DNA from 2 places in the Paenibacillus sp. FSL R7-0198 genome. Region 1 is predicted to be linked to the other one. Evidence: predicted binding sites of a transcription regulator. Region 1 holds the regulator's gene; the other holds the start of a gene.
What was found. The regulator Rex, encoded in region 1, represses fermentation and respiration genes when NADH is low (regulators of the CRP and FNR family bind a similar motif). The targets are predictions, from matches to a motif close to TTGTGAAATATTTCACAA.

Region 1 (4,222 bases):
CTTAGCCGGTTGATTGTTTGCATCGAATTTAACCCAGACCATAACATCCTGGTTATCCTTGTTTTTGCCGATCAGGGTCCAGTAGATGTTGTCAGAGCCTTCTTTGTCTCCCCAGATGTACTTGCGCAATTCATCATAGGATGTAATGCCCAGTTGCTCCTGTGCTGCCTGTATGGCGAGCGCTTCTTCCTTGCGCTGGTCCTGCGTGACATGGACGTAATAACGCTGAAGTCCAAACAGAATCAGAACCAGTGCAAGCAGCGAAATCCATATCCACTTCTTTTTTTTCTTCAAAAGTCGAACTTCCTTTCCCTATGATGCTCTATCCTGCAATTAACGAGCAAGCAGACCATCAAATGCCAATTGAGACTCACGCAAAATGCGCTCTTCATCCAGCGTCAGACATTCGCCATGTTTCACCACTTGTTTCCCATCCACCCATACGTGCTCAACATCTTTGGCAGAAGCCGAGTAGATCGTATGTGAGATCAGGTCTGTATGTGGATAGAAATGTGCCTGTTCAATGTCCAAGGCGATAAAATCAGCCTTCATGCCGACCTGGAGTGCTCCGGTATTGTTCAAGAAGATTGATTTGGCTCCATATGACGTTCCGAGTAGTAACGCTTCGCCTGCTGGCACTGCCGTCGGGTCACCAGATACACCTTTGTGGATCAATGCAGCCAGTCTCATTTCCTCGAACATATCCAGGTTGTTGTTACTTGCTGGTCCGTCAGTTCCGAGTGAAACGGTAACTCCTGCTTTCAGCAACGCAGGTACACGCGCAACACCGGAAGCGAGTTTCAGGTTACTTCCCGGGTTATGGGATACAGCCACATCATGACGGGCCAGAATCTCAATCTCTTCGTCATTCAGATGCACCGCATGTGCAACCAGGGATGGACGGGAGAAAAAGCCCAGTTTCTCCAGATGTGCTACAGGACGCAGTCCATAATCAGCCACGTTCTGCTCGACTTCACGAAGCGTTTCTGACATATGTGTATGAAGAGGAAGGTTTAGGTCGTTCGCGACCTGTACAAGCTTCTCTATGTAGTCAGGAGGGCATGTATATGGTGCGTGTGGCGAGATTACGGTTGTAATGCGACCATCTGCCTGTCCATTCCACTCACGTGCAAACGCTGCCGACTCCTCCAGCTTCCGCAGTTGCTCTTCTTCCGAGCACAGCCCAATTACACCACGTGCCAGTGCTGCTCTAACGCCGGATTGCTCCACAACTTTGGCAACTTGATCCATGTGATCGTACATGTCCAGGAAAGCTGTAGTTCCGCCTTTCAACATTTCAAGCACCGATAGCGAAGTTCCCCAATATACGTCTTCTGAAGTCATTTTCGCTTCCATCGGCCACATTTTTTCCTGCAACCATACTTGCAACGCAAGATCGTCTCCGTGCCCTCTGAGCAACGACATCGCTGCATGACCATGCGTATTGATCAGACCCGGCAGGAAGAACAATCCTTTTCCATCCACTTTGGTACAATTTTCGTCTCCATCCGGCAATGTCTCACCAATATGCACAATCTTGTCATTCTCAACAACCATGTATCCTTGAACAACGTTCCATGTTGTGCCGCCTTCATTAACGGCAAATTTACCGTTGTGAATTACCCATCTATTTGTTGTCATCTTCCTCGTCGTCCTTTCCAGTCTCCAAGTAATAGGCCAAACTAAGCAGATCCGTTGTAAAGTCAGCATGGTGAATGCGGATATGCGGCGGTGTTTTTAGAATTGTTGGTGCAAAATTAAGGATCGCTTCAATTCCCGATTCAATAAGCTGATCGGCTACATTTTGGGCTTCCGTATCCGGAACCGTAATAATACCGATGCGGATGTTATCCGTTTTAACCGCTTCCGTCAATTCATTCATTGGCTTTACCGTCAAACTGTTGATTTGACTACCAATCTTCGGTCCATATGCATCAAATACAGCAACAATCTTCATGTTGTCTTTCAGATATGCGTTGTAGTTGGACAAGGCCTGTCCGAGGTTACCCGCACCTACCAGAGCTACATTAATTTGCTGATCGATTTTGAGAATGTGACGAATTTTCTCGATCAAATAGGATACATCATACCCGATCCCTTTACGACCAAAATCACCGAAGTAAGCCAGGTCTTTACGAATTTGGGCCGGATTCAGATCCAGCCTTTGTCCAAGCTCTTGAGAAGAAACAGTAGCCACCTCACGCTGGTGCAACTCGCTCAAATAGCGCAAGTATACAGGCAGACGTCGTACCACCGCTTCCGAAATTTTATCCGATTTCATTCTTGCTCCCCCTTACCAAGGCCACGATAAAATAATAGATGAAAAGATGAGCATTCTGTATAAACTCAATGATAGACGTGACATTTTATACAGAATGCTCCTTGTAATTTAGGTTATAAGTTCTTACGTGCAACTGCTCTAATCGGATACGGAAATATCTAATAAAGTTTAACGCCAAACGATAGTGTCATGCAATGATATAACGAACAAAACAACCATTATTCTTGTTCATTAGCAGGTTTTTCCAACCACTCGGTTATTCGTGGAACCATCTGCTCCGTGAGCATATGCTCCATTTTGGGACCTGGTAATGAATATAAAAAGAATTTACCATAGTACGCTTCAATCACACGTGTATCATAAACAATGACAATTCCTCTGTCCTTTGCTGTACGCACCAATCGGCCAAATCCCTGCTTGAAACGAATGACCGCTTGTGGCACGGACAGTTTCATGAACGGATTTTTCTTCTGTTCCTGAAGCAACTCACTCTTGGCTTCCACCAACGGATGATTCGGCGGTTGGAAAGGCAATCTTACAATAGCGAGACAGGTCAGCGCTTCTCCCGGGATATCTACACCCTCCCAGAAGCTGCTTGTGCCCAGAAGTACTGTTGCTTTGGCATCTTGGAACCTGCGAGTCAATTTGGAACGACTTCCACTATCAACGCCTTGACCAAGCAACGAGATGTCGTTGCCAGACAGCGCCTCCTTCAGCGGATCATAGACCTGTCGCAACATCTTGTATGAAGTAAACAGAACCATCATGCGTCCACGCGTAGCAATTGCCGTCTCTGCGAGTGATTGCACCAGCATATTAACAAAGTGCGCATCACCCACACTTCCCTTCACACTCGGGAAATCACGCGGAATCACCAGAAGTGCCTGATCGCGATAGTTGAAAGGTGATGGCAGCATCGACGTTAACAACCGATTATTCTCGGAAGCTTCCTGCAAGCCAAGCTGCTCAATCATGAACTGGAATGACTTATCTACCGAAAGCGTAGCTGATGTAAGCACAACACTTTTCTTTTTATCAAAAAACAAATCCTTTAGTTGTGCACTGACATCTACAGGTACGGCATACAGCTGGAGTGATTTACTGCGGAACTGGCCGCTGGCTTCCATCCAGTACACCGTTTTGGCGTCATCCATACGCATGAAGAAACGTAGATTCTCCTTCAATGTGGTCAGATCTTTCAGTAATCCTGTTATGTCCGTGATCAGACTATCCGATTGATAATCATCCTGATCCTCTTTCACTTCAAGCAGCAATTTGTCCCCTTTGCGAACCAAATCGCCCAGAGTCACATAGATCTGGTTCTCCAGATCCTGCAACTCCTGCCATTTTGCAGGTTTCTGAGATGCTTTCAGACGCAGTGAAAATTGCCCCGTCTCGCCCGGTGAAGCATCACTTCGTTCAGGCAACAGACCAAACAATGCATCGCTCATACGATCCCACAGTTCCTTGACCTCAAGAGCGAGCGGGAACATCTGGTCCACCATGGAGCCCCATTGCACCGAATTTTCATGCCCGGATAACTGCGAACGAAGCATAGGCAGCTGACCATTACGACTGTCTTTAAACAGGCGGGTCAGTGTATGAACCAAAGTGAAATATTTCATATGCATTCCAAGATGTTTACCAGCGACATCCTCCAGATGATGTGCCTCATCGATTACAAGACTCTCATAGGCTGGCAGCAGCTGATGCGCGGCTTTCACATCCGTAAATAATTTGGAGTGATTGGTGATTACGATATCAGACAACCCTGCCTCATGTTTGGCACGATGGTAGAAACATTTGCGGAACCATGGACAGGATCTTCCCAGACATGATTCGGATTCGCTCTGTACGGTCTCCCAGAAGTCCCCTCCGCGTCCGCTAAGGTTAAGTTCCTCATCATCTCCGGTTTCGGTCTGCGTAAGCCAGACGATCATC
Region 2 (4,222 bases), 2.1 Mb from region 1:
ACAACCTGGCGTAGGTGAAACAAGCGACATCCAATGGAACTTCACCAAGTTCCTTGTTAACCGTGAAGGTGAAGTGGTAGGTCGTGTTGAACCGAAAGAATCTCCGGAGACAATGATTGCAGATATCGAGAAATTGCTCGGTTAATACATGAACGTTGAGAAGCCTGTCCTTGCATAAGCAAGGATAGGCTTCTTTGATTATTTTATATAGCGTGGCTATATTCTCTTCACAGGTAGGGGGTGGCTTCAGGGTAAATTTGTAAGCGTTTACCAATTTAAAAATCAACAATTTAGCGGAAATTGAATGCATTTATTTTTGTACAAGTAAAACATGAATGTGGGAGAGGACTCTAATTTTATACGTCCATACTGTGTCCATACAGGGAACGCGGAAGCCTTTGCATAGCATAAATCGACCCCAATCCGGGGACAATGAAACCAATACAATGAAGGGGAGAAAGGCTTAAATACAGGGAAATGACTTCTTTCGACAAACTTTTTTTGCTCAACCTATTGCAATGTGAAAAAGATCACATTATAATGAGTGTATAAAGTGAAATAAATCACATACACAGTTTCGAACAAGAAGTGAAATATTTCACAACCATCATAACGTTATATTCAAACTCATTTATATATTTCGAGGAGGAACTTTTAATGAAAATCGCAGTTATCGGATGTACACACGCAGGGACCGCAGCCATCGTAAACACCGCCAAATTGTACCCGGATGCTACCATCACGGTGTATGAGCGCAATGACAATATCTCCTTCCTATCTTGTGGCATTGCGCTCTACGTAGGTGGAGTTGTGAAAGACCCTGACGGTTTGTTCTATTCTTCGCCTAATCAATTGGCAGAGCTTGGTGTTGAGACCAAGATGCTTCATGAAGTTACAGCAGTAGATGCCAAGGGTCATACCCTTCGGGCTAAAAACCTGCAAACCGGGGAAGAATTTGAAGATACGTTTGACAAACTGATTGTGACAACGGGGTCATGGCCTGTCGTTCCGAAGCTTGAAGGCATCGAGATGGATAACATTTTACTTTGCAAAAACTACAATCATTCCAACACGATTATTGAAAAAGCCAAAGATGCCAAACGTGTTACCGTTGTAGGTGCAGGATATATCGGCGTTGAGCTGGTGGAAGCTTTCCAAATGAATGGCAAGGAAGTTACCCTGATCGACAGTGTGGACCGGATTTTGAACAAATACCTGGACCCTGAATTCACGGATGCGATCGAAGATACGTTGACTGGGCGTGGCATCAAGCTGGCTCTTGGTCAAACGGTACAGAAGTTTACTGGAGAGAATGGCAAAGTAACTAAGGTGATTACGTCCAAAGGAGAGTTTGAAACCGATCTGGTTATTCTGTGCATTGGTTTCCGTCCAAATACAGAGTTGCTTAAAGGCCAAGTGGATATGCTGCCAAATGGCGCAATCGTCGTGGATAAATATATGCAAACGAGTCAAAAAGACGTCTTCGCTGCAGGTGACAGCTGTGCTATTCATTACAACCCGACAGGTAAAGCATCTTACATTCCGCTGGCAACCAACGCCGTACGGATGGGTACACTTGTAGCCCGCAACCTGGTTCGTCCTACGACACCATACATGGGTACACAAGGAACATCCGGTATCAAAATTTATGAGCAAAATATCGCAGGTACAGGAATGACGGAAATGTCTGCTGCTGACGAAGGTTTGATTGTGGAATCTGTCGTACTGGAAGATAGCTACCGTCCGGAGTTTATGCCAACGGCTGAGAAACTGTTGCTTAAAGTGGTATATGAGCAGGCAACTCGTCGGATCGTCGGAGCACAGGTGATGTCTCAGGTTGACCTGACCCAATCGATTAATACGATCTCGGTCTGCATCCAAAACAACATGACCGTAGATGAGCTGGCCTTCATCGACTTCTTCTTCCAGCCACATTACAACAAACCATGGAACTTCCTGAACACGGCTGGTCTGCAAGCACTGCCACCGGTAGAAGTAAAAGCACCAGCAATGGTGTAAGCAAGCAGAATAGATGGTCGAACAGCTAGCATGATAAACGCCATACAAAGATAAGTCATGCTTATCTGTAAACATGAGGTGTACAATAACTGCCAGGATTACGAAACAAGGCGGACGATTATATAGGAAAAAGAAGACTGGCGAGTATATCGTCAGTCTTTTTTGTGATTTTTTAGCTTCAAAAGGTCTTACTATACTCTGCTGACTTAACTATTCAAAGACGCTCTGAAAGTATTTTTTTAAACAACATTGTGATAATTTGCACAAAGTTATGTTTAGGACCGAGATACAATTAGGATGTGGTATTCAACGCATAACTAATGAATTTCAAATGGTTTTATCCAATGATGAACAATGAAGGAGAGGATGAATGATATGGCAGCAAAAACACCTCTTGAGGTTGCACAATATACGGCGCAAACAGGCATGAAGAAGGCTCAATATCCGGTGTCTTCTGTACTGGTGCTTAGTTTTCTGGCAGGGGCTTTTATTGCGCTCGGTTTTCTACTGGATATTCGGGTGATTGCATCTGCTCCTGCTGAGTGGGGAAGTCTGGTTAATCTGATTGGTGCAGCAGTGTTCCCGGTGGGACTAATTTTGGTGCTCATCGGTGGTGGCGAGTTGCTGACAGGTAACATGATGGCAGTTCCACTCGCGACGATTGCTCGAAAGTTATCCGTTGGTAATATGTTGAAAAATCTAACCTTAGTGACGATTGGTAACTTTGTTGGAGCTTTGTTTGTCGCATACGCGTTTGGACATGTGCTTGGTCTGACCGGAGAGGGTGTATATCTGGCGAAAGTGGTGGATATGGCTGGACACAAGCTGCATGACGGATTCCTGCAGGCTTTTATCTCAGGCATCGGCTGTAACTGGCTGGTCGCGCTGGCGGTGTGGCTATCTTATGCATCGGATACAATGAGTGGCAAGGTACTGGGTATTTGGTTTCCAACGATGGCGTTTGTGGCCATTGGATTCCAGCACGTTGTGGCCAATATGTTCCTCATCCCGGCGGCAATCTTCGAAGGACATTATTCGTGGGGCCAATATGTGATGAATTTCATTCCGGTATGGCTCGGGAATCTGACTGGTGGTGCTCTGTTTGTAGCTGCAGCCTATTGGGTGGTGTACCTGCGCCAAGCTGAGCCGAAAGTGAAACCGGAGGTAGCCACGTCGATCGAAGCTGTGGAGACGGAGGCCAGAGCGATGTGGAGCAAGCAGGCGTAGCAGGGCATATATACACGTATGTATACATGGGTAATGGAACATTCATGTAGAAGAGAAGACGATTCTGATCTTGCTCGGTTCATGGCGAATATGCTGTGATGGAGCAAGGCGGGATCGTTTTTTTGTATGGGGTCCTTGTTGGAGTTTAACGCAAAATAAATTCGCCATGACAAGGTTCGGGGGAACGAAACCTGTTCATGGCGAATTTCGGGAGTGGTCCATGATATGGCATGAGGAGGAAGTGGGGAAACACTAGCCTAATGCCTTATTTTTAATTTACCCCTGAATTCTGAAGTTGAATCAAATGGCAAAACATTTTTTTGAAAATAATTTTAATCCGCTATAGCGGTGAATATTGGGCGAAAATATATTGTTCTCTTTACGTATTAACCTCGAAGAAGATATGATATAGGGATAGTTTTTTAAAGAGGGGGAGCCATACGATGATCGATCAGGAGAATGGAATTTTCGCAGCGGTATGCCCGCTCGATTGTCCGGATACTTGTGGTCTGTTACTACATAAAGAGAACGGTAAAATTGTGAAGGTGGCAGGCAATCCGGATCATCCGATCACCAAGGGTGCCATTTGTAATAAAGTCAGAAATATGACCGAGCGGGTGTATCACCCCGAGCGTCTACAATATCCGATGAAACGTGTAGGAGCCAAAGGTGAAGGCCAGTTTGAACGAATCAGTTGGGATGAAGCGATTTACGAGATTACGACCAAATTCACTGCATTGTCCGAGACTTACGGCCCGGAGAGCATCCTGCCCTACAGCTTTTACGGTAACATGGGCATTCTCGGCGTAGACGGCATGGACCGACGTTTCTTCAATGCGCTTGGTGCAAGTGTGCTGGAGCAGACGATCTGTAACTCTGCTGGAAATACCGGCTGGAAATATACGATGGGCGCCAACCACGGAACGGTGCCGGAAGATACGGAGCACGCGGATCTCATCCTGGTATGGGGCGGTAA

Region 2: a site for Rex is predicted at 2,269-2,286, ahead of MKY87_RS13435 (formate/nitrite transporter family protein). Genes of this name have one in related genera too.

The regions. Positions count from the first base shown of each region.
Region 1 is NZ_JBBOCB010000001.1:1,037,555-1,041,776, forward strand. It holds gene MKY87_RS04250 (DUF5590 domain-containing protein) at 1-294, opposite strand, end outside; gene MKY87_RS04255 (amidohydrolase) at 334-1,641, opposite strand; gene MKY87_RS04260 (redox-sensing transcriptional repressor Rex) at 1,628-2,281, opposite strand; gene dinG (ATP-dependent DNA helicase DinG) at 2,500-4,222, opposite strand, start outside.
Region 2 is NZ_JBBOCB010000001.1:3,123,168-3,127,389, reverse strand. It holds gene MKY87_RS13445 (glutathione peroxidase) at 1-145, shown strand, start outside; gene MKY87_RS13440 (FAD-dependent oxidoreductase) at 658-2,019, shown strand; gene MKY87_RS13435 (formate/nitrite transporter family protein) at 2,395-3,246, shown strand; gene MKY87_RS13430 (molybdopterin-containing oxidoreductase family protein) at 3,690-4,222, shown strand, end outside.